Regions from separate parts of the Marinobacter sp. tcs-11 genome, predicted to be linked through region 2. Evidence: predicted binding sites of a transcription regulator. Region 2 holds the regulator's gene; each other region holds the start of a gene.

The links. Region 2 encodes FliA, which starts transcription of late flagellar genes. Its sites were predicted from a motif close to CTAAAGTTTNNNNNNNNNNNGCCGNTAA; they were not measured.
Region 1: a site for FliA is predicted at 6,386-6,413, ahead of ARC85_RS04840 (methyl-accepting chemotaxis protein). Genes of this name have one in related genera too.
Region 3: a site for FliA is predicted at 2,884-2,911, ahead of ARC85_RS14700 (methyl-accepting chemotaxis protein). Genes of this name have one in related genera too.
Region 4: a site for FliA is predicted at 5,648-5,675, ahead of ARC85_RS13540 (methyl-accepting chemotaxis protein). Genes of this name have one in related genera too.

What each region holds. Positions count from the first base shown of each region.
Region 1 is NZ_LLYU01000003.1:87,695-95,747, forward strand. Features, by position in the region: gene thiI (tRNA uracil 4-sulfurtransferase ThiI) at 1-276, shown strand, start outside; gene ARC85_RS04820 (histone deacetylase family protein) at 277-1,290, opposite strand; gene ARC85_RS04825 (NAD-dependent succinate-semialdehyde dehydrogenase) at 1,496-2,944, shown strand; gene ARC85_RS04830 (substrate-binding domain-containing protein) at 3,012-3,425, opposite strand; gene ARC85_RS04835 (hypothetical protein) at 3,435-4,640, opposite strand; gene ARC85_RS04840 (methyl-accepting chemotaxis protein) at 4,669-6,282, opposite strand; gene uvrD (DNA helicase II) at 6,535-8,053, shown strand, end outside.
Region 2 is NZ_LLYU01000002.1:39,387-47,439, reverse strand. Features, by position in the region: gene ARC85_RS02885 (chemotaxis protein CheA) at 1-152, opposite strand, end outside; gene ARC85_RS02880 (protein phosphatase CheZ) at 171-956, opposite strand; gene cheY (chemotaxis response regulator CheY) at 978-1,361, opposite strand; gene ARC85_RS02870 (RNA polymerase sigma factor FliA) at 1,523-2,266, opposite strand; gene ARC85_RS02865 (MinD/ParA family protein) at 2,299-3,111, opposite strand; gene flhF (flagellar biosynthesis GTPase FlhF) at 3,184-4,503, opposite strand; gene flhA (flagellar biosynthesis protein FlhA) at 4,559-6,733, opposite strand; gene upp (uracil phosphoribosyltransferase) at 6,957-7,595, shown strand; gene ARC85_RS02845 (uracil-xanthine permease family protein) at 7,598-8,053, shown strand, end outside.
Region 3 is NZ_LLYU01000015.1:11,462-19,514, reverse strand. Features, by position in the region: gene ARC85_RS14715 (DUF1631 domain-containing protein) at 1-1,238, shown strand, start outside; gene ampD (1,6-anhydro-N-acetylmuramyl-L-alanine amidase AmpD) at 1,344-1,955, shown strand; gene ARC85_RS14705 (histidine kinase) at 1,955-2,842, shown strand; gene ARC85_RS14700 (methyl-accepting chemotaxis protein) at 2,959-4,989, shown strand; gene ARC85_RS14695 (cob(I)yrinic acid a,c-diamide adenosyltransferase) at 5,020-5,577, opposite strand; gene ARC85_RS14690 (ketopantoate reductase family protein) at 5,601-6,485, opposite strand; gene ARC85_RS14685 (valine--tRNA ligase) at 6,490-8,053, opposite strand, start outside.
Region 4 is NZ_LLYU01000012.1:35,291-43,343, forward strand. Features, by position in the region: gene ARC85_RS13510 (FecR domain-containing protein) at 1-643, opposite strand, end outside; gene ARC85_RS13515 (response regulator transcription factor) at 636-1,364, opposite strand; gene ARC85_RS13520 (DNA topoisomerase III) at 1,477-3,645, opposite strand; gene ARC85_RS13525 (BolA family protein) at 3,792-4,148, shown strand; gene ARC85_RS13530 (L-threonylcarbamoyladenylate synthase) at 4,145-4,768, shown strand; gene ARC85_RS13535 (hypothetical protein) at 4,796-5,452, opposite strand; gene ARC85_RS13540 (methyl-accepting chemotaxis protein) at 5,717-7,333, shown strand; gene ARC85_RS13545 (MBL fold metallo-hydrolase) at 7,356-8,003, opposite strand; gene ARC85_RS13550 (DUF2442 domain-containing protein) at 7,994-8,053, opposite strand, start outside.

The DNA.
Region 1 (8,053 bases), on a different contig from region 2:
ACGCCGGAAGAGGTGGAGTTGATCCAGACGCCGTCGGTAGATGACGTGATTATCGACGTTCGCCACCCGTCTGAAGAAGAACGCTCGCCACTGACCCTGACCAACAACGACGTGCTCAAGATTCCTTTCTACGAGTTGAATCAGCAGGTGGCGGAACTGCCGGGCAACCGCCAGTACCTGCTGTACTGTGACCGGGGCACCATGAGCCGCATGCACGCCGGCCACCTGAAGGCTGAGGGGCATGGCAATATCAAGGTGTATGCCCCGGCGGTCTGATCAGCCCTCCAACCCCTTGAAAAACTGCTGGACGTTCTCGCTGAGGGCGTCCAGGTCATACCCGCCTTCCTGCACCACCAGCGTGGGTAAGCCCAACTGACGAAGGTGCGTGCTCAGCCGACAGAAGCCTTCGGAAGTCACCGATACTTTCGCCTGCGGGTCGTTCTTGTAGATATCGAAACCCAGGGTCAGGATCAGCACATCCGGCTGGTACAGGCGAATGGCGGCCACGGCTTCATCCAGTTTGGCGAAGAAATCCTCCTCGCTGGAGCCGTGGGGCATGGGCAGGTTGATGTTGTAGCCATAGCCTTCTCCTTCCCCACGTTCGTCCTCGAAGCCGCTGACCACCGGATAGAAATTGGTGGGGTCGCCGTGGATGGAGATGTACAGCACGTCGCTGCGGTCGTAGAAGATCTCCTGAATGCCCTGGCCGTGATGCATGTCGGTGTCCAGGATGACCGTTCGCGGGAACCGGCTCTTCAAGTGCTCGGCCGCGATGGCGGCGTTGTTCAGGTAGCAGAATCCACCGGCGGCATCCTTGCGGGCGTGATGCCCTGGTGGCCTGCACACAGCGTAGGCGTTGCGCTCTCCGGCGATCAGCGCGTCGGCGGCACCCAAGGCGGTCTGGGCCGACCAGTAGGCCGCCTTCCAGGTATTTTCGCCAATGGGGCAGCTGCCGTCTGCCAGGTAACAGGCGGCTTCGGCCAGGATGCCCCGCATGGCGTTGGGGGAACGTACGAAAATATTCGACATTACCTCGTCGCCCCAGTCTTCCATTTCCATCCAGCGCCGGTGGGCGGATTCGAGGAATCGCAGGTAACCCAGGTCGTGCACCTTGGAGATCGGGCCGGCGCCCTGGTCGGCCGGCTGCAGTACCGGGATGCCCATGGCTTTCAGGCCTTCGAGCATCTGGCCGGTGCGATCAGGCACCTCCTGAGGCTGGCGCATCTGGCCTCGGGTGAAATACGTCTTCGGGATGTGCAGGTCCTGCGTCGGATGAAAAAATGCTTTCATGAATCCGTCTCCTTGGGGTGTCAGGGAGAGCCTGTAAAAACTCTCCTTCGAGTATAGGCAGTCACCCGCCCGGGTCAAAAATGACGGCCAGGAAATCTCCCCCTGACTTTACAGGCCGCCACTCAGGATCCACTATGAAAGGCACGCGTTGCTTATGAACTTCGCCCCGGTCCGGGGCGTCACCAGTCATGCAAGAGGAGCCGAGATGATCGAGTCACCACTACTGGAAAACCTCACAGGCTACATTGGCGGGCGCTGGAAAGACTCTGCCGGCGGTGCCACGTTCGACGTTTACAACCCGGCCACCGGCTCGGTGATTGCCAAAGTGCCGTCGATGCCGGAGGAAGATGTTGTGGCAGCGGTGGAGGCTGGACAATCAGCGCTCCGGCTCACCAATCCCTGGCCGATTGAAACCCGCCGCAAGTGGCTGGAGGATATTCGTGACGGCCTGAAAGAAAACCGCGAAGAGATTGGCCGCATCCTGTGTATGGAGCATGGCAAGCCCTGGAAGGAAGCCCAGGGCGAGGTGGATTACGCCGCCGGTTTCTTCGATTACTGTGCCAAGCACATCAGCGCTCTTGATTCCCACACGATTCCGGAGAAGCCCAAGGACTGCACCTGGACGGTTCACTACCGGCCCGTGGGCGTGACTGGCCTGATCGTGCCCTGGAATTTCCCCATTGGTATGATCGCCAAGAAGCTTTCGGCGGCCCTGGCAGCGGGTTGTCCTTCTGTCATCAAGCCAGCCAGCGAAACCCCGCTGACCATGATCGCGTTCTTCAGCGTGATGGATAAACTCGACCTGCCGGATGGCATGGTCAACCTGGTAATGGGTAAGGCCAGCGTGATCGGCAAGGTGCTGTGTGAGCACAAAGACGTACCCATGCTCAGCTTCACCGGCTCTACCGAAGTGGGCCGCAAACTGATCGTGGACACCGCCGAGCAGGTGAAGAAGCTGGCACTGGAGTTGGGGGGCAATGCCCCGTTCATCGTCTTTGACGATGCTGATCTGGAGGCCGCCGCCGATAACCTGATTGCCAACAAGTTCCGCGGTGGCGGCCAGACCTGCGTCTGTGCCAACCGTATCTTTGTGCACGAGAAGGTGGCGGATGCCTTTGGCCAGAAGCTGGCCGAACGTGTGAACAAGATGACCGTTGGCGACGGTATGAACGATGGCATCGACATAGGCCCGCTGATCAACAAGCAGGGCTTCGACAAGGTGAAACGGCACCTGCAGGACGCCCTCGACAAGGGCGCCAGCCTGGTGGCTGGCAAACAGCCAGCGGAACTGGGCGATGGCCTGTTTTTCCCACCCACGGTGGTGCAGGGCGTGGACCGCAACATGGCCTGCTACCAGGAAGAAACCTTCGGCCCGCTGGTGCCCATGGCGCTGTTCCGGACCGAGGAAGAAGTCATCGAAGCCGGTAACGATACCGAGTTTGGTCTGGCCTCGTACGTGTTCACCGCCGATGCCGAGCGTGCCCAGCGGGTAGCCGCCGGTTTGAGGTTTGGCCATGTGGGCTGGAATACCGGTACCGGACCAACGCCGGAGGCGCCATTTGGCGGTATGAAAGCCTCGGGTATTGGCCGGGAAGGTGGTCTGGAAGGGCTGTTTGAATTTGTGGAGGCCCAGACTGTGCCGAGAGGTTTCTAGGCAGCCGGTCTTCAAACAGCAAAAAGGCGAGCTTCGGCTCGCCTATTTGCGTTCTGCACGGCAGAGATCAGGGCGTCAGGATAACCTTGACACTGTCGTCCACATCCGCGGAATCGATGTAGCCGATGGCGCCTGGTGTGGAGGCGACCTGGGCCTTCATGCCCGAAGCACTGCCGGCTTCCGCCGGAGGTTGACCACGACCGGTGAACACCTGTTGGGACCAGAAGGCCTTCAGTTGGGCATCGTTACGGCCGGTCACCTTGTCGTGGAACTCGGCACGGGTGGCGTTGCCTTCCGGGAGTTCAAACGGCTTCGCGCTCTGGCCATTCGGCAGGGCTTTGCTGCGGTTCAGATACAGATCCCGTACTTCGTTGGCGCTGATGCTGTCCGGGCCGGACGGGTTGCCGATCACCACGACTTCAGCCAGGGCCAGGGGGCTTGCCAGCAAGCTGGCCGCAAACAACAGGCTAAGCTTTTTCATGGGGCCTCCTTAGAATGCCGAGTCGATTTTGAGGGTGTAGACGTTGGTGCTGTCCGTGCCCGAAGCCAGAATATAACTTGGGTTCAGGTTGCCAGTGCCCTTTTCGAAACCACGGGAATGGGTGTAATCGGCTTTGATGGCCACGCCCGGAGTAATGTCCCAGCGCGTGCCGATGCTGAAGTCTTCACGCTGGAAGTTCAGGATGGATTCGGGGGCGATCGGAGTGCCTCCTGTCGTTGTAACAAATCCGAGTCGCTCATCATCGTCCTTACTTTCAACCCAGCCAACTGCGATGTACGGCGTCCAGCTGCCAAACCGATGGCCGACAGACAAGTAGGCGGAGTCGGTATCGGCAAATTTGCCATCCACTTCAACGCGGGTGACTTCACCGATGATTTGCCAGGCACCATCGTCGTAACTAGCGCCGATGCCATAGAAATTGCCTCGTTCCCCATCGGCAATGACCGTATCTACGCTTACATTAGCGGGGGCCTGGGCTCCTAGCCGGGTCGCATCAATATCCGCCTCGGCGGTTGCCGCCACACCACGCACAGTCCACACGTAGTCGGTCCAGGTCAGGTTCATGCCTGCGATGTTGCGCAGCTGTACGTCGCCGGAGTTGCCATCTTCATCGGTAAAGCCGGTGAAGCCGGTTGCGGTCAGCGAGGAGTTGTCGAAGTTCAGGTTGTAGCTGGCATCCGCACCGACATAGCTGGTCACGGCAATCGGGCCATACACGCTTTGGGGCGGGCGTGCCCACGGCTGGGCGTAACCGACTTCCAGGGAGTCGGAGTACATGAAGAACGGAATCCGCATCTTGCCGGCCCGAATCTGCAGGTTGTTGGTGGGGCGGTGGCTCAGATAGGCCCACTCCACCTGGGGTTCCCAGTCATCTTCGCCCCGGCCGACCAGTTGCATCACAATCTGGCTCTTCTGTGTGACGTCAAAGGTGCCCTGCAGGGCGAACAGGCTCAGATCCGCCACTTCGGATTCGTCGGTGATTCCGGCGTAACCGGCATCGTTGCTGGCCCGGGCGAAACCGGTGCTGAAAAAGCCGTTGAAGCGAATGCCGGTGTCTTTCGCGGAGTTCAGCTGTTGTTGCATGGCATTCAGCTGCTGCTGCATGCGCTCGAGGGTGTCCTCGGTACTCTGTGCCAGAGCCGGGGTCGCGGCCATGGCGAGCGCCAGGGGCGCTGCAGTAAACAGTTTTTTCATCAGGAGTTTCCTTTTTCTGGGGTTTTACTTAAACGCGGAACTGCCCGGCCACGCTCTGCAAGCCATTACTGACGTCCTGGATTTTGCGGCTGACCGTATCCAGCTCATCGGTGCTTTCCATCACGGCCTCGGCGTTGCGATGCATGTCGCCCATATGGCCAGTGACTTCGCTGAAGGTGGTGCTTTGTTCGTAGGTGGCCGCGGCAATCTGCTCGTTCAGCTCGCTGATCTGCTGAACGTTCTCGAGAATCTTGCGCAGGACCTCGCCAGACTCGGTGGTGGCATCCACGCCCTGCCTGGCCATGTCTACGCTGCCTTGCATGGAATGCACGGCGGCGCCGGAGGCTTTGGAGAGTTCTGAAATTACCTGCTGGATTTCTTCCGTGGCCTTGTGGGTGCGCACCGCCAGGCCGCGCACTTCATCTGCGACCACGGCAAAGCCACGGCCGTGTTCACCGGCGCGGGCGGCCTCAATGGCGGCATTCAGGGCCAGCAGGTTGGTTTGCTCGGCCACGGTCTGAATGGTTTCCAGCAGTCCGCCCACCTTCACGGAGAACTCGTCGAACTGGTTGACCAGGCTGGCAGTGTTTTCGATTTCTGCCATCAGTCGCTGGATGGTCTGTATGTTGCCCTCGACCTTCTGCTGCCCGGTGGTCGCAAACTTGGATGCGTCCTGGGTCTGGTCAGAGGCGCTGGAGGCAAAGCCCGCCACTTCCTCAACGCTTTTTACCAGCTCTTCCACGGAATTGCGGGTGGAGGAGATGGCCTGGGCCTGCTGGCTGATGCGTTCAAGATTGGTGCGGCTGGTGCTGCCCAGATGTGTGGCGACGCCGTTAAGCTCACCGATATCCTGCTGAATGGTGGCAAAGGATTTATGCAGCTTTTCAACAAAGTGGTTGAACTGGTCCACCAGATCCCGGAGTTCATCCTTGCCGGTGTACTCGATGCGGGAGGTCAGATCGCCCTCGCCAGAAGCCATGTTCCGCAGGGAGCTGATGATTTGCTGCAGGCTGCCGGAGACCGATCGACCTATAATCAGGCTCAGTGCAATCAGGACAACCAAGGCGACCACCACGATCGTTACGGAGACGGTAGCGGCTTCGCTGCTGGCCGCCGTGGTGTCGTCGATGGCCTGGGTCAGGCGGTTCTCCATGGCATTACGCATCTGGTCGAGATCCGAGCGCAGGCCCGCCAGGCGCTCGGCGTTGGCGGATGCTTCCTGGCCTATGCGACTGAAATCGGCGGTGCCCTCGATAATCGCGGTGGCGATGCGAGTGGCGGTGCTGTAGTAGCCGTTCAGCTCGGATTTCAGCGCTTTTACATCGCTCTGCTGGCTCGGGTTAAGCTGGGCAATGCGGTCAAGATTCTCAATAATCTCGGCGAGTTGCTCTCGAGTAGCCGCGATCTGCTGATCGTCGCCCGTGGTGACGGCGCTGTTGATCTGGTTTTCGATGAGTTGCAGCAGACCTCGGTTGATGGTGGAGAGTTCCAGGGACGGATAGAGCTGGTTGCGCACCTCTCCCAGTCGTTCCGAGTTGTTTCGTTCCGTGATGATGGAAAAGGCCTGGCTCACTACGAAAGCCACCACGGCTACAATCACCAGCAGCGCGAGTTTGTGTGAGATCTTGAGAGATGAAAGCATGTATGAAATCCCTGTATGCGTGGCCCACAACTCTGAACGGCGCGAGTGTAGGTTGTTTTTTGAACGCATGACACAGAATTAATGTGTCAGTGTGTTAAGTGCTGTATCGGCCACACTGGCTGTCTCTTTAAGCCTAGAGCCTTGAATTCGCCTGTATATACTCTTGAGGGGGTAGTTTGTGCCAGGGGAGGCAGCCGGGCTCTTGGCTGGTATACTGGGCTGTAAATTTAACCAGTAATGAAGCCTTGCTCCATGGATGTCTCTCATATTATTGATTCCCTGAACGACGCCCAGCGCGAAGCGGTGACGGCGCAGAACGACCATTTGCTGGTGCTGGCCGGTGCCGGCAGTGGCAAAACCCGCGTGCTGGTGCACCGGATGGCATGGTTGATGTCGGTTGACCGGGTGCCGCCCACGTCCATTCTGGCGGTGACTTTCACCAACAAGGCCGCCAAGGAAATGCGTTATCGCGTGGAGCAGATGATGCAGATTCCCACCCGTGGTCTGTGGATCGGCACCTTTCACGGAATTGCCCATCGTTTGCTTCGTTCCCACTGGAAAGACGCCGGCTTGCCGGAAAACTTCCAGGTGTTGGACAGCGACGACCAGTTGCGGCTGATCAAGCGAGTGATGCGGGAAAACCGCATCGATGAAAGCCAGTGGCCGCCGAAACAGGCCCAGTGGTTTATCAACAGCCAGAAAGACGAGGGCTTGCGGGCGGATCATATTCAGGAGAATCCGGGCGATCACTTCACCAATACCATGCTGAAGATTTACCGCCAGTACGAGAAGCTCTGCCAACAGGGCGGCCTGGTGGATTTCGGTGAACTGCTGCTGCGTTCCCACGAACTCTGGCTGCATCATCCGGAATTGCTGAGTCACTACCAGCAGCGCTTCCAGCACATACTGGTGGACGAGTTCCAGGACACCAATACCATTCAATACGCCTGGCTTCAGGTGCTGGCCAGCAACCGGGTGCCGCTGACGGTGGTGGGCGATGACGACCAGTCCATCTACGGCTGGCGGGGCGCGAAGATCGAGAATATCCAGCAGTACCAGCGGGATTTCCCCAATTCCCGGCTGGTGCGGCTGGAGCAGAACTACCGCTCCACCAAGACCATTCTGAAAGCCGCCAACTCGGTGATTGCCAACAACCAGGGGCGTTTGGGCAAGGAACTCTGGACTGACGGGGTGGAAGGTGAGCCGATCAGCCTGTACGCCGCGTTCAACGAGCAGGATGAAGCCAATTATATTGCCGATTCCATCTCGGCCTGGGTCAGCGAGGGCAATCTGCGCAGCGAATGCGCCATTCTCTATCGTTCCAATGCCCAGTCCCGGGTGCTCGAAGAAGCCCTGATGCGCCAGGGTATTCCTTATCGAGTTTACGGCGGGTTGCGGTTCTACGACCGTCAGGAAATCCGAAATGCGTTGGCTTACCTGCGCCTGGTGCATTACCACCGGGACGATGCCGCCTTTGAGCGGGTGGTGAATATTCCCACCCGCGGCATTGGTGCCAAGAGCCTGCAGGAGATTCGTGAATACGCCACCGGCCAGGGTATTTCCCTGTGGGAATCGTCCGAGCGGTTACTGGCCGCAGGCCAGGTGAAGGGTCGGGCGAAAACAGGCCTGCAGCAGTTTATGGAGATCATCAACACGCTGTCTGAAATGGCGGGGCACGCTTCCCTGCAGGGGCTGATGAAGCAGGCCATAGAGTCCAGCGGCCTGAAGGATTATCACGCCAGTGAGAAGGGCGAGAAGGGGCAGGCCCGGG
Region 2 (8,053 bases):
ACGGTATGGAAGCCACGGAAAATGGCGTTCAGCAGATCGCTGTCATCGGGATGCTGCTCCAGATCCACCAGCTGCTCCGACAACTTTTCGAGTATCTCGCCGGCTTCTACCAGGAAGTCCTGCAGGATCTCTTCATCAGCATCTAACGCCATGCGTCACCCTCTTTATTATCAGAATCCGAGACTGGACAGCAGATCGTCCACATCGTCCTGTCCCGAAACTACATCTTCCCGCTCATCGGCCTTGATCTGGGGCCCTACCCCTTTTTCGGCCGATTCTTCTTTTTCTTCAATCTGGTGCACCGTGCCGGTCAGCTGATCCACGTGGCTGGCCATCACTACCAAGCCAAGAAGATTGTCTTCCACTTCTTTCACCAAAGCGGTGACCTTCTGGATAACCTGGCCAGTAAGATCCTGGAAGTCCTGAGCCAGCAGGATTTCCGACAGATTCTGGTACAGACTGTCAGAGTCTGTGGTCAGGCCGGCGAAGAACTTGTCGATGCGACCATACAACTCGCGAAACTCCGCAGGTTCCATTTCACGGCGGCGCAGACGCTGCCACTCGTCCCGCAAGGCAACCGCTTCATCCCTCATGGAATGAGCCACGGGCATGCTTTCCTCGACCAGGTCCATGGTGCGGTTCGCTGCCTGGCTGGTCATCTGCACCACATAGGCCAGACGGTCAGAAGCGTCGCTCATCTTCGACAGGACTTCTTTCTGCTCGGCATTACGCGGGTCTATCTGGAAGTTCCGGATTGCCTCATGGAGGCTGCGGGTGAGTCGGCCCACTTCCCGGTACAGACTCTGATCGCGAACCTCGCTCAGTTCATTGATCAGGGTCATCGCCTTGGCATAATTCCCGGCGTTTACATTCTCAGCCAGGTCGGAGGCCTGCTTTTGCAGTTTCTCCGCCACCTCCGGATCAAGGCCCTGATGGTTCTGTTTGGTATCACTCATGGCGAGCCATCCGACCTCTGGTTACTGGATTCGTTCGAAGATTTTCTCGATCTTTTCCTTGAGCACGGCTGCCGTAAAAGGCTTGACCACATATCCGTTTACCCCGGCCTGAGCCGCGGCCACGATCTGGTCCCGCTTGGCTTCTGCCGTCACCATCAGAACCGGCAGGTTCTTCAGGTTTTCGTCAGCGCGGACAGCTTTGAGAAGATCAAAGCCCGACATGCCGGGCATGTTCCAGTCAGTCACCAGGAAGTCGTACTTGCCGCTTCGGAGCATGGGCAACGCCGTGTTGCCATCATCGGCCTCATCTGTATTGGTGAAGCCAAGATCTCGCAGCAGGTTCTTGATGATTCGTCGCATTGTGGAGAAGTCATCCACAATGAGAATTTTCATGTTCTTGTCCAATGGGACCTCCAGTCAGTAACACCCGGAATTCATTCAGCCTTTTTGAAAGTCTAGCAGGCTGCTACCTTAACCGCTTATTGTGTGGTGTTTGCGCACGTTGTAAAGCATCGGTTACCAAAAGCTACACAGCCTGCTGAAAGAGAAACACAGCACCCGGCTGATCAGTCGTTGTCACTATCCCGCCACTCGGCCAACCGGCTGCGCAGCCGCAGTGCCGCCTGGCTGTGAATCTGGCTTACCCGGCTCTCACTGACCCCAAGCACTGCGCCGATTTCCTTGAGGTTCAGTTCTTCCTGGTAATACAGGCTCAACACCAGCTTTTCGCGCTCAGGCAACTGCTCGATGGCGTCCGCCAGACTGCGCTGGAAAGCGCCGGAAGCAATACCGTCCAGCGGATTATCGCTGGCCTCTGCTTCTTCTATCGGCAGCTCGCCGGATTCATTGAGCTCATCAAGGCTAAAAAGTCGGCCACTGTTGGCGTCGGCCAGTGAAGCGTGATATTCGTCCAGACCAATGCCAAGCTCTTCAGCTACTTCGGCATCCTGGGCCTCGCGCCCGGTACGATCTTCCACTTGTTTGATGGCACTGGCGATTCGCCGGGCGTTGCGGTGCACTGAGCGGGGCACCCAGTCGCCTTTGCGGATTTCGTCCACCATGGCGCCGCGGATGCGAATGCCTGCATAGGTTTCAAAGGTGGCGCCCTTGCCTGAAGAATAGCGCTGCGCAGCCTCCAGCAGGCCAATCATACCGGCCTGCATAAGGTCTTCGAGCTGCACCGATGCGGGCAGTCGAGCCATGAGATGAAGGGCGATTTTCTTGACCAGCGGCGCATGCTCTTCAATCAGGGCTGAAGGGCTCCTGGCGCCGGCCTGATGGTAAATACCCAGATTTTTCGCCAATGTCATGTATCCGGTTTTCTTGTAGGACTGGATTCAGATCAGACTTCGACGAGCCGCTCCACGAAGAATTCGAGATGCCCCCTGGGAGAGGACGGCAAAGGCCAGCTATCCACTTTTTCGGCCAGAGCCCGGATAGCCAGCGAGGCTTTCGCCCTCGGATAGGCATCCAATACCGCTTTCTGTCTTTGGACGGCTTTCTTGACGGCCTCGTCGTAAGGCACGATACCTACATATTGTAGTGCCACATCCAGGAAACGCTCGGTGACCCTGGTCAGTTTTTCAAACAGATGGCGGCCTTCCTGCTCGTTGCGAACCTGGTTTGCCAGGATGCGGAAGCGGTTGGTGCCGTAATCCCGGTTCATCAGTTTGATCAGCGCGTAGGCATCGGTAATGGAAGTAGGTTCGTCGCAGACCACCAGCAGAAGCTCCTGCGACGCCCTCAGGAAGCTGACCACCGATTCAGAAATACCCGCGGCGGTATCCACAATCAGAACGTCAATCTGGTCGCCCAGCTCACTGAAGGCATTGATCAGGCCGGCATGTTCCATGGCGCTGAGCTGGGTCATACGCTGGGTGCCGGATGATGCCGGAACAATCTTGATGCCACCTGGGCCATTCACCAGCACATCTTTCAGATCACAATCGCCGTTGAGTACGTCTTGCAGATTTCGATTGGCGGTAATGCCAAGCAACACATCGATGTTGGCGAGCCCAAGATCCGCGTCCAGCAAGACAACCCGGCGCCCCTTCTGGGCCAGGGCGATACCTAGGTTGACCGAAACATTGCTCTTGCCGACACCGCCCTTGCCGCCGGAAACCGCAATCACCTGAACCGGATGTGGTCTGCTCATACTGTTATCAGTCTCTTACTACGTTCTTGTACGGGCACGCGTGCCGGTGTTTTATTCTGTCGCTGGCGAGGCTCAGGCACCTTCGGCTATTGCCTGCGCGCTCTGCACGGCCCTGAGCCTTTCTACGCCCAGACGCACCAGCGGGATAGCCTCCGCCCTTTGGAGATCTTCCGGTATCTTCTGGCCATCGGTGTACCAGGCCACCGGCAAGCTGGTCTCCATAACGAATCCGAGCGCTTCGCCCAGGGTCAGGGCTTCATCAATCTTGGTCATGATGCAGCCTGCAAGGTTTGCCATCTTATAGCAATGCCACACGGATTTCATGATACGTGGCTGACTGGTGGCAGAGACCACCAGATGTGTACGGATATTGTGATCGCTGCGAGCCAACTCCGCCAGTTGTTCCTGGTAACCACGGTCGGCACTGGTCAGGCCGGCAGTGTCAATCAGTACCAGGTGCCTATCCGACAGTTCATCAAGAATGTCATCCAGGGAATGGCTCTCATCCACCACCCGCACGGGCACATTCAGGATTCTGCCGAACACAAACAGCTGCTCATGGGCGGCCACACGGTAGCGGTCGGTGGTCACCAGGGCCAACGAATCCGGGCCATGCTCCAGCACATAGCGAGCCGCCAGTTTGCCAATGGTGGTGGTTTTGCCAGACCCGGTCGGCCCGACCAGGGCATAGATCCCCCCGGCATCAAGCCAGTCTTCGCGACCGGTGCGAACGCCGGTCGCCAGCATTTTCAGTGACTGCTTCCAGCCATCTTCCAGGCGCCCGGCCCGGTGCCGTCGGGACAGAGAGCCGGCCAGCTCCGCGCCCAGACCGAACTCCTGCAGCCGCTCGGCCAAGCGTTGCTGTACCGCGCTGTTTCCACCGTCAGCCTGAGTGGTGGACGCCACCTTGCCACTGACCAGATCACGCAGAGAGCTGATCTCGGCACGCATACTGGCCAGTTCATCGGCATAGCCACCGGTACCGGATTCTCTGCCGGAAGCCGGCTTTTCGGCCACAACAGTACCGGAAAGTGACGCCGGAAAATCGGCGGTCTCGAAAGACATGGACGATGCCGTGCCGCCTGACGACGCATTTCCCGCGCGCTTTTCCCGAACCTCACGAATGCGGCTGCGGGACCGGTTCAGCTCCTCTTCCAGCCGACGATGCTGCTCAGCCTGCATCTCTGCCAGGCGGGAGCCGTTGGTGGCTTCAACCGCTCTTTCACCCAGACGCTGGCGCGCCATGTTTTCGTCGTAGTCGAGTGCCGTCACGATCTCGACACCACCATCAACCCGGCGGTTAGACAGAATAACGGCATCCGGCCCCATTTCGTGGCTTACCTGCTTCAGGGCCTCAGCCATGGACTGCGCAAAAAACCGTTTTACTTTCATGCTGCTTCATCCTCCCAACGGCAAGCGCTCTGGCTTCCCGCGATGCTCCGTCGGTTTATTGACCTACAGAGGCGACTATCGTGATCTGTTTGTTATCCGGGATTTCCTGGTACGAGAGCACATGCAAACGCTCTACCCCATAGCTGGCAAACTTCGCCAGTACTGGCCGCAAGGGCCCTGAAACCAGCAGGATGGCAGGCTTGCCGAGCATTTCCTGGCGCTGCACGCTGTCCTGAAGGGATCGTTGCAGCTTTTCCACCATGTTGGGCTCAAGCACCAGACCAATGTCATCCTGACCGCCGGATTGTTGACTCTGCTGAACAGACTTTAGCAATAACTGTTCCAGGTCTGGATCCAACGTGATAACGGGGATTTCGGCGTCGTTGCCGCAGATACTCTGAACAATCATTCGGCGCAGGGCCTGGCGGGCCACCGTGGTCAGCACTTTCGGGTCCTGACTCTTCGGATGCACGTTCACAATGGCCTCGGCGATGGAGCGCATGTCCCGCACCGGCACTTCTTCTTTCAACAGGTTCTGCAACACTTTCAAGAGGATGCTGATGGAAATGGTGGTCGGCACCAGCTCCTCTGCCAGCTTGGGCGAAATCTTCTCCAGCTGGTCCAGCCACTTCTGGGCTTCCTCGTGGCCGATCAGTTCGTGAGCGTGTTTCTGCAGGATCTGGTTCAGGTGTGTCGCCACCACGGTGCTCGCATCCACCACGGTGTAACCCAGCGTCTGGGCCTGGTCTTTCCTGTCGGATTCAATCCAGATGGCGTCGAGGCCGAAAGCAGGATCCTTGCCGGCAATACCTTCCACCTTGCCGAACACCTGCCCCGGATCAATGGCCAGCTCCCGTTCCGGATGAATCTCGGCCTCGGCGATGGTCACACCCATCAGGGTAATCCGGTAGACGTTCGGCATCAGATCCAGGTTGTCGCGAATGTGCACCGAGGGCATGAGGAAGCCCAGATCCTGCGAGAGCTTCTTACGAACCCCTTTGATTCGGCTGAGCAATTGTCCACCCTGGGATTTGTCCACCAGCGGGATCAGCCGGTAGCCCACTTCCAGCCCGACAATGTCCACCGTGGCCACGTCATCCCAGCCCAGCTCGCGGGTTTCCCCCGGTGCCGGCAATGCCTGCCCCTCGCCACCCGGACGATCCGGGGAAATTTCCGCACCCTGGCGGGCCGCCCCACCGGCCATGCCCCCACGACCTACAAAGCCGCCTTCATCTTCAACCGTCTGCTGCTGTTTCTTCCAGATCAACCAGGCTGCGCCGGCTGCCAGCAAGCCCAGGCCAAGAAATGCGATGTGGGGCATCCCCGGAATCAGGCCCAGCAGAATCAGGATACCGGCCGCAATGCCCAACGCCTTGGGCGCACTGAACATCTGCTGAATGATCTGGCCGCCCATGTCCTGGCTGGAGGTTACCCGGGTAACCATGATGGCGGCAGACGTGGAGAGCAGCAGGGAAGGAATCTGGGCGACCAGGCCGTCACCGATGGTCAGCAGCGCATAACGCTCCATCGCCAGACCGAAATCCAGACCGTGCTGCATCATGCCGATAGCCACACCACCGACGATGTTGATGGCCAGAATCAGCAACCCGGCAACGGCATCGCCTTTCACGAACTTCGAGGCACCGTCCATGGAGCCGTAAAAATCGGCTTCCTGGGCAATTTCCGAGCGGCGTGACTTGGCCTCGTCCTGGTTGATCAGGCCGGCGTTCAAATCCGCATCAATCGCCATCTGCTTGCCGGGCATGGCGTCCAGGGTAAAGCGGGCACTGACTTCAGACACCCGGCCAGCACCTTTGGTGACAACCAGGAAGTTGATGATCATGAGGATGGCAAAGACCACGAGACCGACGGCGTAGTTACCACCAATCAGGACTTCACCAAAAGACTCGATCACCTTACCGGCGGCATCGCCACCCTCATGGCCGTTCAGCAATACAATCCGGGTGGACGCCACGTTCAGGCCCAGGCGCAACAGGGTGGCCACCAGCAACACCGTGGGGAAGGAAGCAAATTCCATCGGCCGCATGGCGTACACACAGACCAGCAGAATGACGATGGACAGGGTGATATTAAAGGTGAAGAACACATCCAGCAGGAACGCCGGCATTGGCAGAATCATCATGCCAAGCAGCCCCATCAGCATCAGGGGGATGCCGAGGTTCCCCCGCGTCAGGGATTTGACGTTGTTAAGGACTAGCGCTCTGTCCATGCCGGATCTGTCTCCACGTATCTGGGCTTGCGGGCAATTTCCGGGTCGAAAATCTGACACCGGACGTCGCTTTCCGGGAGGTATCGCAAGAACCGTACCAGCCCTTGCAAAATTTGACGTCTGACCACCGTTCAACGCCTGACGCAGAAGCCCAGATACGGTATCCTTTCGCCATTTGCACTATCCCGATTCAAGCCAGAAACCCGAACACACAGGTGACCCCATGCCGATCCACGAAGTGAAGCACCCTCTGATCCGCCACAAGCTCGGCCTCATGCGCCGCGCCGACATCAGTACCAAGAACTTCCGAGAGCTGGCACAGGAAGTTGGCGCACTGCTGACCTACGAGGCCACCAAAGACTTCAACCTGCAGGAAAAAACCATTGAAGGCTGGGCCGGCCCGGTCTCCGTGGAGCAGATCCACGGCAAGAAGGTAACCATCGTGCCCATCCTACGTGCCGGTCTGGGCATGCTGGACGGTGTCCTGAGCCTGATTCCGGTGGCCCGGGTGAGCGTGGTTGGCCAGATCCGCAACGAAGACACCCTCGAAGCGGAAACTTACCTGGAAAAACTGGTAGGCGAGTTGGATCAGCGCATGGCCCTGATCATCGATCCGATGCTGGCTACCGGCGGCTCCATGATTTCCACCATCGATTTGCTCAAAAAGGCCGGTAGCACCGAAATCCGGGCTCTGGTTCTGGTGGCTGCGCCGGAGGGCGTGGAAAAGGTTCTGGAAAAACACCCGGACGTGTCCATCTACACCGCATCGGTGGATGAGCGCCTGAACGAGAAAGGCTACATTCTGCCGGGCCTGGGTGATGCCGGCGACAAGATCTTCGGCACCAAGCAGAAGGACGTCTGAGCATGCAGGACCATAACAACGATCCGGTATGGAAACAGGCTATTGCCGGTTCCCAGATGCTGCTGGTGGCTTTTGGCGCCCTGGTACTGATGCCACTGATTACCGGCCTGGACCCGAACGTCGCGCTGTTCACTGCCGGCCTGGGCACTCTGATTTTTCACATTGTCACCGGTGGCCAGATCCCGATCTTCCTGGCTTCATCGTTCGCGTTTATCGCGCCGGTGCTGGCCTCCAAAGGCCGCTTTGGCCTGGAAGAAACCCTTGGTGGCCTGATGGCCGCAGGCATTCTGTATATCATCCTGTCCGGGGCGGTTCGTCTGCGCGGCACCGGTTTCATTACCCGGCTGTTGCCTCCAGTGGTGATTGCACCGGTCATCATGACCATCGGCCTGGGGCTGGCGCCCGTCGCTGTGTTTATGGCCACGGGCAAAACCGGTGACGGCCAGACCCAGCTGGTG
Region 3 (8,053 bases), on a different contig from region 2:
TTGATTTCATTCTCGAAGATCGGCAGTTGCATCCGGTTATGAAGGCGCTGATCGGGCGGCTACAGATTCCGGTGCTCAAGGTCGCACTCAGCGACAAGAACTTTTTCAATCGTGGTGGCCATCCGGTTCGCAAGCTCCTCAACGAACTTGCCCTTGCCGCCATTGGCTGGAGCGAGAAACGTGCCGGAATGCGTGATCCGCTTCGGGAAAAAATTGAGGAAGTGGTGGGTCGGGTGCTCACCGAATACACCGATCAGGTAGGGCTGTTCGAGGAATTGCTGAAGGACTTTGGTCACTTCATGGATCTGGATCGCCGGCGTCGCGAGCTGGTTGAGCAGCGCCTTCGGGATGCCGAAGAAGGACGCGCCAGGCAGGAACGTGCCAGTCAGGCTGCTACCGATGTTATCCGTGAGCACACGGCAGGCCGGGACATTCCCGATCCGGTTTTACAGGTGCTGAACGAGCCCTGGACCCGCTACCTGCAGTGGGTGGTGTTGCGCGAGGGTGAAGAAAGCGAGCGTTGGCTGCAGGCAAAGGCCATCAGCGAGCGGCTGGTGTGGAGTGTTGACCCGCGACCGGTGTCTTCTGATACCCGGGCGGAACTGTTGCGAATGATTCCAGAGGTGGTGGAAGAGCTCCGCAAGGCGCTTCAGGAGATCTCCTGGGATCCGTTTGCAACCGATGCGGCCATCCGGGACCTGGAGCTTGCCCATGTCGATGTTTTCCAGAAACTGGTGACCGCGCCGGTTGTTGAAGACAAGGCACCCACGATTGAGAATTTTGAGGTACCTGAAGCTCCGGCAGAGCCGGCGGAAACTCCCGAGCAATCGGAACCTGCGCCGGAGGTGATTGACGAGGTGACTGAACCTGCGTCAGTCAAGCCTGCTGAGATCTCAGCCGGCGTTGAGACGGCAGCCGTCGCCGAGGAATTCGCGGAGATCCAATCACCAGTAGCGTCGGCGGAATGGCTGGCGAAGGCGGACGGCCTGAGAGTTGGATCCTGGGTTGAGATGGCCAGAGACGAGACCAGGGTCCGTTGCAAGCTGGCGGCCTTCATCAAGGCCACCGGCAAGTACATCTTTGTTAACCGCAGTGGTGCGAAGGTGGCGGAATATCATCGGGATGACCTGGCGATTGCTCTGCAGGAGCAGGCGATCACCATGCTGGATGACGGCCTGATCTTTGATCGGGCGCTGGAGTCCATCATCGACAACCTGCGTCATAACCGAAAAGACTGATCTCCGGTACTGAGTGCCCGCGCAGGGCACCGGCGACGTCGTGGCATCCATGGGCGCTTTGTGATTCAATCATCTGCATGAGTCCCCTGCGCCGATGGAAACACGTTGTCTAGTATCCAGAACGATCATCACCCACACTCCCTGAAAGATGCGGCAGCACTTTTGCGTTCCAGTGGCCGGTTCCCCGGCGTGCGCTGGTGTCCGTCGCCCAATTTTGGTCCCCGCCCGGACGGTTCCTCTATCTCACTGCTGGTGGTTCACAACATCAGCCTGCCGCCGGAACAGTTTGGCGGCCCGCACATCGAGAATTTTTTCTGTAACTGTCTGGATACTGCTGTCCACCCCTATTTTGAAACGATCGCAGAGCTGAAGGTGTCTGCACACGCGTTGATTCGCCGGGATGGTTCCGTTATTCAGTTTGTCAGCTGTCTGGACAGGGCATGGCATGCTGGCCGTTCCAGTTTTCAGGGTAAGGAGGAGTGCAACGACTACTCCATTGGTATCGAGCTCGAAGGTGCGGATGACGTTCCCTATACCGATGATCAGTACCGTGCGCTGGCGCGTCTGGCGCTCCTGGCAATGACAGCCTGGCCGGAAATCACGCCGGGTCGCATTGCCGGCCACAGTGATATTGCTCCGGGCCGAAAAACCGATCCAGGGCCCGCGTTTGAGTGGTCTCGCTTCCGGGCACTGCTGTCGAACGAGGAGATGGCCTGATGTCGTTGGTTGTTTTTCTGATTGCGTACGTGATTCGCCGCAGGCTGGACCGCGCCGACCACCTGGCCAGCGATGAGATCTGGCGTCGCTGGTTTCATCGTTGGGGCCGGGTAGAAGCGGGTCAGGAGCGGTCAGTCTGGAGAGGGGCGCTGCTGGTTGTGTTACCTTCTCTGGCGCTCGCTGGCGCGTGGGCGCTGTCCAGTGAGGCGGGCTACCGCTATGCCCTGTATCCGCTTGAACTGGTGCTGATGGTGGTACTGATGGGAGCGCCGGGCTGGCGCAAGGTGCTGCGAGCCTATTCCGATGCCTGGCGGCGCGGAGATATGCAGGCTGCCTGGCACCATGTTCAAGAGCGCCTGCCCGCCTCCGAAAGAGGAGCGGCGCTATCGCCAGAAGCCATGCACCTGTCGGTGTCGCGGGCGCTGATGGTCTCGGTTTTCGAGCGTTTCTTCCTGGTGGTTTTCTGGTACGCCGTCGGCGGCATAGCGCTGGCTTTTCTGGCTCGCGGGCTTGTAGCTCTGGCGGGCCAATGGCCGCAGGCGGCCGCGCGGGAACGCTATCAGCGGGCGGCCCGGCTTATCGGCTGGATTCCTTCCCGCTTGCTGTCATGCACATTCGGACTCGCCGGTGACCTGGCCGGCTGGTCCCGGGAAATACGCAAGGTATTCCCGGGATTCGGGAAAAAGACCGCGGATGTGCTCATGATTTCCGCCAACGGGTCGTTAACTGGTTATGCACTTGATCCTGCGCGCTTTTCGGAGTTGCACCCGGAAGAGTGGCCCGATTTTGGCGGACGGAGCCTCAGCGCCATAAGGGACCTCCTCAACCGGAGCATGCTGGTGTGGATATGTGCGTTTGCATTGCTGGTGATCGCAGGCATGGCCTAGCCGGAAAGCAAAAACGGATTACAGAATAACACTAAATAGTGATTAAGTTTTTCCGGCAACGGGCGATAATCAAACAAAAGAATAAAGATTCAGTTGTTAGAAGCAGCGAGGGCTCTGTGAACTATATAATCAATCCGGCTGTAGCACTGATGAATCGGCTGCCCATGGTTTACAAATTCAGCCTCATCAGCATTCTCTTTCTTGGCCCTATCATCGTGCTTTGCTGGTTGGTGATTTCCGGGCTCAACCAGTCGGTTCAGACCATGACCCGCGGCATTGAAGGTCTTGCAGAACTCCAGAAGGTGGAACGCCTGCTGGTGGCGTCGATGGATTACCGTGACTATCAGGCCCCTGGCATTCTGAAAGACGAACAACCCCTGCTCGAAAAAGCCAACGAAGCGGCCAGTCGTATGGACGCCCTGTTGGCAGATCTCGCCGAACCACAGCGTTCTTTTGACACCTCCGGCTCCTGGCAGGAGCAGATTCTGGCTGTAAGGGAAGAATGGGAGACGCTCAAAGCCAACGATAACTATCAGGGCAACATTGACCCCCAGTTCAAGTACTACCAGGAATTTGTGCAGAAGGTGATGGCCTTGCTGCCGGCGACCATTGAAATCAGCGGGTTGGGGCAGGATGCGTCCCGGGAAAACCTGCTGCTGTTAGGGCTGGTGCGTTCTGCGTTGCCTGAGTCTCGCACTGTTGTTGGCGGCGCCCGTTCATACGGTATTTTTGCGCTGGTGGAAGGTCAGGTGGGCTATGCACTCAGCGAAACCCTGAATGAAATCTACGATCAGTTGACCAACCGCAGTTCGCTGCTTTCGCCGGCCCTTTCCGTTGCTGTGGAGGCGTCGCCCCAGCTGGCAGAGAGTGCGAGCGGTGCGTTGACCCGCACGGAAGAGAGCCTGATGACAGTGCGTGATGAGCTGGACCTGAATGTCATTACGCCTATGCGCCTGGAGCTGCCCTGGCAGGAATTCGACGAGACCGTATCGGCGCAGATGGGATATTACGATACCCTCAGCGATCGTATCTTCGATGTGGTTGCCGGTAATCTTGAGGATCGCCTGGCTCGCCAGACCGGGCAGCGCACCCTGATTCTGGTGGCGCTGATTGCTGTGATGCTGGTGGTGGTCTACCTCTATGTGGGCTTCTTTATGTCTGTGCGGATTGCCATCAACCGGTTCAGCGAAGCTGCAAGAAATGTGGCCGCCGGCGATATGACCACCCATATCCGGTTGAACAACCGGGACGAACTGGGGGAGCTCACCTCTGAGTTCAACAACATGACCGATCGTATTGCTGAGCTTGTCCGGTCGGTGGGCTCTACAACAGCAGATGTTGATCAGCAGGCGGTCCGGGTGAATGACACCGCATCGGCTAACAGTCAGGCCGTGGCCCGACAGATGGAAGAGACCGGTCAGATCAACGAGGCCATGGGCCAGATGGTGGAAGCGGTCAATGAAGTTACCGAGAGTGCGCACCGGGTGGCGGATAGTGCGGGGAATGCCGAGAAAGATACCGAGAAGGGTCGGGAAGTGGTGGCCGATACGGTGGCGACCATTAACCGGCTGGCTACGGAGATTGCAGGCGCCGTTGATGTCATCAACCGGGTGAGTGCGGACAGTGACAATATCAGTCAGGTTCTGGTTGAGATTAAAGCAATTGCCGAGCAGACCAACCTGCTGGCGCTGAACGCGGCCATCGAGGCAGCGAGGGCGGGAGAACAGGGGCGTGGCTTTGCGGTGGTGGCGGATGAGGTTCGCTCATTGTCCCAGCGTACCCACAAGTCCACTGAGGAAATTGAAGGCATGATTTCCCGGCTTCAGGGTGGTGTAAAAGAGGCGGTATCTGCCATGACCTCAAGTCACGATGCCACGGAGAAGACGGTACAGAAGTCTGGTGAAGTGACCGAAGCGCTGGATCGGATCGCCTCGGGCATTTCCGAAATCGTGGATATGAGCCACCAGATTGCCCAGGCGGCGGAGGAACAGTCGGCCGTGGCCAGGAACGTGAATGCCAACGTGGAGCGCATTGGCGAATTTGGCCAGAGCACTGCCTCCAACGCCGAAGAGACTCTGGCTTCGTCCAGACAGATGTCGGAGCTTACCGCGTCGCTTCAGCGCCTGGTGGAAGCATTCAAGGTGTAATCTGCGGTTGTTGTTGTGAAAAATCCGGCCTCAGAGGCCGGGTTTTTTTTGCTCCCAGAGAATCTCCTGGCTGCCATCCCGGCGAGCCAGCACTCGGGCGATGACAAACAGCAGATCGGATAACCGGTTCAGGTAGTGACGCGAGGCAGTATTGATGGAGTCCTCGTGGCCAAGGGCCACCACCACGCGCTCGGCCCGGCGACAGACCGCCCGTGCCAGATGACATTGTGCTGCGGCAGGGCAGCCCCCAGGCAGGATGAAGTTTTTTAGCGGCGGCAGGTCGGTGTTGTACTCGTCCAGAGTCTGCTCCAGCCACTCAATGTGATTGTCGCTGATCACCTTGCTGCCCGGGATGGCAAATTCGCCGCCCAGATCAAACAGGTGATGCTGAATGCGCCGGAAGGTATCGATCAGACGGTCACCAGAGGGAAGCGTCTCAATCAAAACGCCGATATGGCAATTCAGCTCATCTGCCATACCCATGGCTTCCACTCGCTGGGCATTTTTGGCGATACGGTTGCCATCGGCCAGGCCGGTAGAACCGTCGTCTCCGGTTCGGGTGTAGATCTTCGACAGGCGATTGCCCATGGTCTTGCTCCCTCTGGTAAAAGTCAGTTCAGTTGTTGTACCTGTTCGGCGAGCATTTGGTTCACCTGTACCGGTATGCCATGTTGATGGCCGAGCCGCGCCAGGTAACCGTTAATGAAGTCGATTTCCGTGGTTCTGCCTGCCTTTACATCAGCCCGCATGGAAGACGTGTTGGCGGCGGTTTTGCGGGCGACAGCCTCAATAGTCTCGCGCAGGTCTTCCGGGGCTTGTTGCGGTTGTCCGGCAGCAGGGAGCAGGCGGCTGATCTCCTCGCACAAGGGGGCAATCCATTGCAGGTAAAACGGTTGTGTCAGGATCTCTCCGTTGGGGCAATCCAGAATGGCCGTAAAGGCGTTTATGCCGGCGTTGATCACCAGTTTTTGCCAGAGCCTTGCCAGTATGTCGTGTTCAGGGTGGACCATGAGGCCGCTGCTGGCGAGCTGTTGGGCAACCCATTCGACCGATGGGTCCCCCGCCGGGTTCAGGGCACCGACCCAGGTTGTGCCGCGGCCAGCGTGAACGGTCAGCCCGGGGGCGGGCCGGTTTGCGCCTTCGGTCGTGGATGCGGCCAGTACCGGCCGGTCCGGCCATGTTTCGGTGACCTGCTGCTGGCTCCCAAGCCCGTTTTGGAACAACACAATGGGAGTCTGTTTGGCAATGGAGGGCAGGGCCGCCTTGAGGGCTTCGAGAGTGTTGCCGGCTTTGGTCGTCACCAGGAGTAGATCAGGAGATTGGCCGGGTTGTAGCCAGGGAATAATGGTACTGCCTGATTCGCCGTCAATGGGCTGAAAGCGATAACAGACGAGGGCAGGGGCCTGCCCCGGACGGGGCACAAACGCTACCTGCCCGGCAGGTAGCGTTGCCGCCCAGAGCCGGCCCAGGGAGCCGGCACCGAGGATGGCGATCATGGCCTTACATGGCCTCGATTTCTGCCCGTTGCGCACTGAGCCGCTGCAGGCTGCCCTGGGCATCCTTCAGCTTCTCTTTTTCCTTCTCTACGACTTCGGCTGGTGCCTTGGCGGTGAACTTCTCGTTGTTCAGCTTGCCTTCCAGGCGACCGATTTCCTTGTTCAGGCGTTCCAGCTCCTTGTCCAGGCGCTTGAGTTCGGCGTCCTTGTCGATCAGGCCGGCCATGGGCACCAGCACTTCCATTTCGCCTACCAGTTGGGTGGCGCTCATGGGAGCTTTGTCGCCCTCGAACCATTCCAGCTTCTCAAGTTTGGCCAGGGAAATGAGGAATTGGCGGTTGTCGTTCAGGCGGCGCTGATCGTCGGCGTTGCCGCCTTTCAGAAGTACCGGTACCTGCTTACCCGGGGAGATGTTCATCTCGCCGCGGATATTACGCACCGCTACAATCACGCCTTTCAGCCACTCGATATCGGCGGCCACGGCGGCATCCTGCTTGCTGGCATCCGGCTGCGGGTAGGGCTGCAGCATGATGCTGTCGCCCTGCTTGCAGGCCAGCGGTGCAATGCGTTGCCAGATTTCTTCGGTAATGAACGGCATGATCGGATGCGCCAGGCGGAGTACGGCTTCGAGTACGCGTACCAGGGTACGACGGGTGCCCCGTTTGGCCTCGGCACTGGCGCTGTCATCGCTCAGGGCTGGTTTGGACAGTTCCAGGTACCAGTCGCAGTATTCGTTCCAGATAAACTCGTACAGGGCGTAGGCGGCCAGGTCAAAGCGGTACTGGTCCAGGTGACGGATCACCTCCTGCTCGCAGTGCTGCAGTTCGCTGATGATCCAGCGGTCTGCCAGTGACAGTTCCACCGGCTCATTGTTCACGCCGCAGTCTTCGCCTTCCGTGTTCATCAGCACATAGCGGGCGGCATTCCACAGCTTGTTGCAAAAGTTACGGTAGCCTTCCAGGCGCTTCATATCCCAGTTGATGTCACGGCCGGTGGTCGCCATGGCGGCGAGGGTGAAACGCAGGGCGTCAGTACCATGGGCGGCGATGCCTTCCGGAAATTCCTTCTCGGTGCGCTTGCCGATTTTCTCGGCCAGCTTGGGCTGCATCAGGTTGCCGGTGCGTTTTTCCAGCAGGTCCGGCAGGCTGATGCCGTCGATCATATCCAGCGGGTCGATCACGTTACCCTTGGACTTGGACATCTTGTCGCCGTGCTCGTCCCGGATAAGACCGGTCACGTACACGGTCTTGAACGGAACCTGCGGAGTACCGTCTTCATCCTTGATGAAGTGCATGGTCATCATGATCATCCGGGCAACCCAGAAGAAGATGATGTCGAAACCGGTCACCAGCACGTCGGTGGGGTGGAAGGTCTTCAGCCGTTCGGTGATTTCCGGCCAGCCCAGAGTGCCGAAGGTCCACAGGGCGGAGCTGAACCAGGTGTCCAGTACATCGTCGTCCTGCTTGAGTTCCAGTGTGTCCGGGAGCTGATGTTTGCTGCGAACCTCAGCCTCGCTCCGGCCCACATAGATATTGCCTTCAGCGTCGTACCAGGCAGGAATCCGGTGC
Region 4 (8,053 bases), on a different contig from region 2:
CGACAGCGGATGGTGTTTCGATTTCGAAACGGGCTCCGCCCTCAATGACCGGGCGAACACGGGTGTGAACCTCGCCCCGTTGCAGGCGAAGCCGGGTGTCGACCATGCCCGATTTGCCAAACTGGGTCAGGCGATTGAACATGAGGCGGGAGTTCGGGGAGATCCGGAGTTCCGAGCCGTCGGCCAGTTCAATGGTTGCCGATCCGGCACCGGAGAGAATTTCGTCGCCAACCCGGACAATCGAATCTTCGGACAGAGGGAGTTTTCGCCCATCCATTCCGGAGATCTGTTGCACGTTGCCGGTGACCGCAATCACCCGGGCCGGTTCGGGCTGACGTTTCAGCCAGTTTACGGGAATGCGCAGGGTATCCCCGGCGCCGAGTTTGGCGTTGCTGGCCAGGCCATTATGCTCCAGCAGTCGTTGCTGTGTGGTCTGCTGGGAAAGCAGCGTCTGGGTTATGCTCGCAACCGTATCACCCTGGCGTAAGGTATAAACCCACTCCGGGGCATTGTCCCGTTGTTGGCTGCCGGATACCGCAGAACCCCGTGCGATTGACAGCTCCGCGACAGTGGTCGCTGGTACCATGAATGCCAGTGCAAGGAAGGCCAGGGTTTTCAGGTGCTTGCTCAGAGCGTCAGGCATTTGCAGTGTCATCGTTCCGAATTTCGTTTGCGTCACCGGGCTTGATGGCTTCGAGCCGATAGCCTCGCTGGTAGATGGTCTTGATGCGAAATCCGTTTTCAGGGTTGAGCCCGAGCCTTCTGCGAAGGCGGCTCATATGCGTATCCACCGTGCGGGTATTGATGTCCCTGGTCAATCCCCACACCCGCTCCAGCAGCATTTCGCGGGTGAGCAGGCGGCCCTGGTTCTGGAACAGGAACAGGGTCAGGTCGAAGTCCTTGTCGGTGAGCGTTAGTGGCTCCCCGTGCAGGAGAATTATGCGTTGGTTGGTGTTGATCTCGAAGGGCCCAAAGACCAGAACCTCCTTTTCGATTTCCGGGTTGCTGCGGCGGGCCAGTGCATTGATGCGCGCGACCAGTTCAGCCGCTCGTGCCGGTTTGGCGATATAGTCGTCGGCGCCGGCATCCAGGGCACGGACGATGTCGGTTTCACTGTCACGCTGGGTCAGGAAAACGGCCGGCACAGGCCAGTTCAGCTGTGCCCGGATGTTCTCCAGTACCTCGATGCCGGTCATGTCCGGGATCTGCCAGTCCAGAATGATCAGATCATAACTGCGGTGCAAAACGGCACCGAGAAACGATTGGCCGGTCGGAAAGCTGTCACAGTGATGTCCTTTCTCTGAAAGGATGGACTGGATGTGCTGCGCCTGTTCGTGTTCGTCTTCCAGCAGAGCAATGCGCATTAAGCCTGGCCCTCGATCGTGTTGCCTGGTTTATATACCGTAGCGCAGAGCCCTTGGTCAGACCCTGCAGTGTCGGGGATTATCCCAAAAAATGAGTTCCCGTTCAGTATCGTTATGTAGAATTCCGTAAGTCCACCGCAGGCCGGCCGTTGTGGTCATCAACTGTTTGTCGGCAGCCGGGGAAATTGCTGCAGCCCCAGAACCAGCCTTTTTTGCTTTTGCGCCGCACCAGGGGCGAGAAACAGTGGGGGCAGGGTACCGGTTTCTGGCTGGTTCCGTCCTCGGGTTGATCGTCTTCCAGGGGGCGGGTGCCCTTGCAGGCGGGGTATCGGGTGCACGCAAAAAACGCACCGAACTTGCCCTCCCGTTCAACCATTGGCGCCCGGCATTTCGGGCAGTGAATGGCGGTGCCGGACGTCTCTGCATTCGCCAAACCCGCAGCGGGCGCTTGCGCCATGAATCCGCGGATTTCATCTTTGAGGGATTCCAGAAACGCTCTTGGGTCCTCTTCGCCCCGGCGAACGCCTTCGAGAGTGGCCTCCCAGACAGCGGTGCGATCTGGCGTACGAATCGATTCCGGTAGCGCCGCGATCAGGGATTTCCCCTTGTCGGTGGCGCGGATAAAGCGTTTTTCCCGGACCAGGTAATCGCGGCGGAACAGCGTATCGATAATGGCTGCGCGAGTCGCTTCGGTGCCAAGGCCATCGGTTTCCCGCAGCGTTTTTCTCAGCTCGTTGTCGGCGACAAAACGGGCGATATTGGTCATGGCCGATAGCAGCGTGGCATCGGTGAAGTGTTGTGGCGGCTGGGTTTTGCGCTCGTTAGTCTGGGGATCAGTGCAAAGGACCGGCTCGTTTTTTTCCAGTCTTGGCAACGGAGCTTTTTCCGGCTCTTGCCCGGGTTCCCGCTTGCGGATTTCCAGCGTTTTCCAGCCTGGCTCGATCACGGCTGTCTCGGTGGCGCGAAAGCGATAGTCCTGAATCGCGACCGTCAGCCGGCCTTCCCGATGCACGGCGTCAGGTGCAAACTGCATCAGGTAGAATCGACTGATCAGATCGTAGATTTTCTGTTCGGCCGAAGACAGCTTGCCGTTTGGTGCGGGCCGCACTGTGGGAATGATTGCGTGGTGAGCATCCACTTTTTGGTCATTCCAGGCGGCAGAGCGGCGGTCTGTCCCGGTTTTCTCGCAGAATCCGGACAAATCCGGGGCGACACGGGCGATGGCACGAATCACCGCCTCCCGTTGGCTGAAATGCTCCTCTGGCAGGTAGCGGCTGTCTGACCTTGGGTAGGTAATCAGCTGATGGCGTTCGTACAGGTTTTGGGCGGTGTCGAGCACGTCTTTCGCGCCCATCCGGTATAGTCGGCCGGCCTCTATCTGGAGTGCAGACAACGACAGAGGTAACGGCGGCGGTTCCGGGCGATCGCGAAACCGGGCTTCATCAATTCTGCCGGGTCGGCCGCTGATGGCGGAGACAATCTGCTCGGCTACCGACTTGTCCAGCAACCGGTTTTCTTCATCCAGATGATCCTGAAATTCGTCACCGGGTAACCAGCGAGCAATGAACGGTCGCTGGTCGGCCTCCGGCTCGCTGGCCTGGAAGGTGGCTTCGACCCGGTACCAGGGCCTGGGCTGGAAGTGCTCGATGGTGTTGTCTCGATCCACCACCAGGCCCAACACCGGAGTTTGCACCCGACCCACGGAGAAGACGCCCTGTTCGCCCCGGGTTTGATAGCTGAGGGTATAGAATCGGGTGAGATTGATGCCATAGAGCCAGTCGGCCCGCTGTCTCGCCAGCGCAGAATGGGACAGTGGGCGGAACTCCCGGTTGTCTCGGGGGTTCTGTATGGCGCGGGCTACCGCCTTGGGGGTAAGGTCGTTGATCAGTATCCGTTTTACCGGTGCCTTGGTGCCGAGATAGCGCAGGACTTCGTCGACCAGTAGCTGGCCTTCACGGTCGGGATCACCGGCGTGGGTAATGAGATCGGCCTTGCGAACCAGGGCTTCGAGCACTTTGAATTGCAGGCGCACGCTGTCTTTGGGCACCAGTTGCCAGGGTTCGGGGAACATGGGCAGGTCTTCAATGCGCCATTTTTTCCAGGCCGGGTTATAGCGGGCCGGCTCGGCGGGCTCCAGCAGGTGGCCTATACACCAGCTTACCGTGGCAGCATCCGGTCCTTTACCGCAGCGTATCCAGCCCTGGCCTTTCTCGTGGGGGCCGGGAAGTGCGGCGGCAATGGCTCGGGCCAGGCTTGGCTTTTCGGCGATGTACAGGTGCATGGGTATCTGGGGGTTGGTTGCTGGCAGGGGAATGTGTCGCTTTGGCGCTTTTGTGTCAAGGGCTTCGGGGTTCCGAGGCGTACTGTAGTAAACTGTTTACACAGCAGGTCGGGACATTGATGCTTAAAGTCCGGAGTAGGTCTTTTATGAAAGTACAGAAAAGCATAGAGGAAAAGCTGGTCGCGGGCTTTAACGCCAGCGTGATTTCTGTGGAGAACGAAAGCCATATGCATTCGGTGCCACCCAACTCTGAAACTCATTTCAAGGTAACGCTGGTATCAGCGGATTTTGAAGGGCAGATGAAGGTGCGGCGCCACCAGGCAATTTACAAGGTTCTGGCGGATGAACTGGCGGGGCCGGTGCATGCTCTGGCATTGCATCTGTATACGCCGGAAGAGTGGACGGCCAGTGGTCAGGCGTCTCCGGTTTCGCCCAACTGTATGGGCGGGTCGAAAGGTGATGCAGCAATGGACAAGAAGCTTCAACAAGGAGCTAATGGATGAGCCAGTTTTTTCAGATTCACCCGGAAACACCGCAAAAGCGTCTGATCAAGCAGGCGGTGGAGATTTTGCGCAAGGGTGGGGTGATTGTCTATCCCACAGATTCAGGCTACGCACTGGGCTGTCACCTTGGCGACAAGCAGGCGGCAGACCGTATCAAGCGGATTCGGCGCCTGGACGACAAGCACAACTTCACCCTGGTGTGTCGTGACCTGTCAGACATCGGGGTTTATGCCAAGGTAGACAATACCCAGTACCGGTTACTGAAGAATTTCACGCCGGGCCCCTACACCTTCATTCTGGACGCGACCAGCGAGGTGCCTCGCCGGTTGCTGCATCCCAAACGGCGGTCTATCGGCATCCGGGTTCCGGACAACGAGATTGTTCGGGAATTGCTGGGTGAGCTGGGTGAGCCGATTATGAGCAGCACCCTGATTCTGCCGGGTGAAACCGAACCTTTGACCGATCCTTACGATATTCGCGAGACCCTCGGGCATGAGCTTGATCTGATTATTGATGGCGGCTTCTGCGGTATGGAGGCTACCACGGTGGTCAACTTTACCGGTGATGTGCCTGAAGTTACGCGGGTGGGCAAGGGTGATCCGGCCCCGTTTCAGGTTTGATCTGATTAGCCGTTATCCCCCCGGGCTTCAGGCCCGGGTATTGAGGCTGAAGGCGTAGCGTTGCTGCTCTGTGATACCCGTCTCGGCGGGTGTGGCGGTGCGGCGAAGGCTGTCATAACGGTGGATGACATCTTGCAGTCCATTGAACTGCTGGTTTTCGCTGAGCAGTGAATCCAGCAGGGAATTGTTCACGCCATAAGCCTGATTGAGCTTGAGCGCATTATCCATGAAGTGCAGGGTGGGTTCGGTCACGCTCAAGCGGCTTAACGCCTCACCAAATCCCCGGTTGTTGTTGAGATCCTGTTGTATCCTCTCCCGCACCTGGTCGGGAATTTTGCCGTCCAGCTGAATGCTGCCTTGCTCGGTTTTGCTCACGCTCAGCGCCGTTGCCGGGTGTACGTTGTATTCGGCAAGTTTGTGCCGCAAGGTTTCACGAACGTAGGACAGGTCCTGGGCAACCGTCTGCTTGTACTGGGTCAGTGGCAATTGCCGGGTTTTCTGACTGGCGGGGTTGCGATCCTGCCATTGGGACGGTGTGAAGCGGTCGTCGGTGCTGCTCTGGGGCTCGCCTGTGGCGGCGCCTTCATTGCTTTTACCGGCGGGTACGTCAGTGCGCGGCGCACGGTTGTCCATGGCTTGCTGAAAGCGCGTGCTGGCCTGTAACAGTGATGTCAGCAATGACATGGTTGCCTCCCCTGAACGGAAAATCTCTGCCGGATATCACGGAATTAGTCCGTGATGCATCAGGCTTTGCAGGTTTCGGGCCAATCTGCCTTGCCTTCTGGTTTGAGTGTGCCGGGACGAATGTAAAACATTGCAAGGAATGACATAGCGGGCGCGTCCGGATGATCTGCGTCATAAAAAAATTGATGCATATCTGTAAAGTTATGCGCCAATTCGCCGTCATTACTCTTGGATGTCCAGATCATCTTCCGTTGTCGGGGTCACATGAAAAAACAATACTCAATCCGTTTCTTGTTATTGGCAGCACTGGCTGCGGCTTTCACCGTCATTCTCGTGTTTACGGTTGTTTACAGCGCCCAGTCCCAGCGAGCCCACCTCGAAGAGTACAGTCACAAATACGTGGATGGTCTGGCAAAGTCCTTTTTCGATGGCCTGAACACCATGATGGTGACGGGTACCATTAATAACCGTGATGTTCTGCGCGAGAAGGTGATGGCTCCCGAGGACGTACTGGACGTTCGGGTGATCCGCAGCGATCAGCTGAATGCCATGTACGGTGCTGGGAATGCTGCGGAACAACGCCGTGAGCCGCTGGACATGAAAGCGCTGGATGGTGAACGGGTAGAGCACTATTCGGAGAACGACGCGGGTCGTGTCTACACGTTGATCGAGCCGGTTATTGCCAGCGAAAACTATCAGGGCGTGAACTGCCTCGGCTGTCACCAGGCCCAGGAAGGGGACGTGCTTGGCGCTATTCGGGTCGACTATTCTTTGGCGGAGAGCGACGCGCGCCTGCAGCAGCAGTTGATGGTGAGTGGCGGTATCCAGATTCTGATCTTTGTGGTTATTTTCATACTGACTACCGTAGTTTTGGGTCGCCTGGTGTTTTCCCGCTTACGTCGGCTACACGACCGAATGGATGAAATCTCCCGCAATTCGGATCTCTCCATAGAGCTGGAGGTAACCCGAAACGATGAGATTGGTTCGGTCTCCCGTGCGTTCAATCGGATGGTCGCCAAGATCCGCGCCAGCATGCATACGGTGATGGACAACGCAGAACAGGTTGAAGCGGCGGCCCGTACCATTGCCGGTAAAGCAGAGACCACAGAAAGGGAAGTTCTTGCCCAAAAAGACAACACCGACCAGGTGGCCAGTGCCACCACCGAGATGGCCGCTTCCGCGGTGCAGGTTCGAGAGAATGCGGTGACTACCGCACGGAAATCGGCCGATACCACCAAATCGGCAGAAACCGGAGAGCATCTGGCTAGAAATGCGGTTCAGGGTATTGAGTCTCTGAACGCGGAAGTCCAGAACGGTGCGCAGCGCATTGAGCAGTTGGATCAGCGGACAACGGAAATGGCCTCACGGCTGGAGCTGATTTCCGAGATTGCCGACCAGACCAACCTGTTGGCCCTGAACGCGGCGATTGAAGCGGCCAGAGCTGGTGAGCAGGGCCGGGGATTTGCCGTGGTCGCAGACGAAGTCCGGGCGCTTGCCTCGCGCACTCAGGCGTCCACTGAGGAGATTCGCCAAACCATTGAGGGGCTGAAAAAAGAGGTGGTGGATTGTGTCGGTACCATGCGCCATGCCTCGGAACTTGCCCAGCATCAGGTGGATTCAATTCTGAAAGTGGAAACCGAGCTGCAAACCATTGCTGCAGCGGTGCGTGAAATCACGGGGCTGAATGAGGAAATGGAGAGTGCGGCTAACGAGCAGAGCGAAGTGTCGGACTCCATCAATCAGAACGTGATTGAAATCAGCCGCTCTGCCGAGCAGACCTCCAGCGATGCCCAGGAGACCGCGCGAATTGCAGGGGATCTGCTGGCCATGGCGGAAACCCTGCGCAAAACCATCGAGCAGTTCCGCCTGTCCCAGAGCTGAAATGGGCGATATACCGGGGCACTCAGCCCCGGTGATCAGACACAAACGGATTGGTGGCGCGTTCCTGGCCAAACGTAGACATGGGGCCGTGGCCACAGATAAAGCTAACGTCATCCCCGAGCGGGAACAGCTTTTCCCGGATAGAGTGAATCAGGGTGTTGTAATCGCCTTTCGGGAAATCCGTGCGGCCAATGGAACCATTGAACAGCACGTCACCCACCTGGGCCAGTTTTGAGCCTCGATGGAAAAACACCACATGGCCAGGGGTGTGGCCCGGCGTGTGCAGTACTTCCAGGGTTTCATTGCCAACGGTCACTGTATCCCCGTCTTCCAGCCATCGATTGGGCGTGAACACCTCCGGCGCCGGAAACCCGAACATCTGTGCCTGCATGGCCAGGCCCTGAATCCAGAAGTTGTCGTCCTTGTGCGGGCCTTCAATGGGCAGCCCCGCTGATTTGGCTAGCTCCGCCGTGCCGCCGGCGTGATCTATGTGGGCGTGGGTGAGAAGGATCTTTTCCAGAATCACGCCTTCGTCCTCGGCTGCCGCCAGAATGCGATCCAGGTCCCCGCCAGGGTCGACCACCGCTGCTTTGTGGGTTTCGGTACACCAGAGCAGGGTGCAGTTTTGTTCAAAGGGTGTGACGGGTACGATCTTGTACTTCAGCGACATACTGTTCCAGTTTGTTCAGATTTGATTTTGCGGTAGAGAGCATCCGGGGC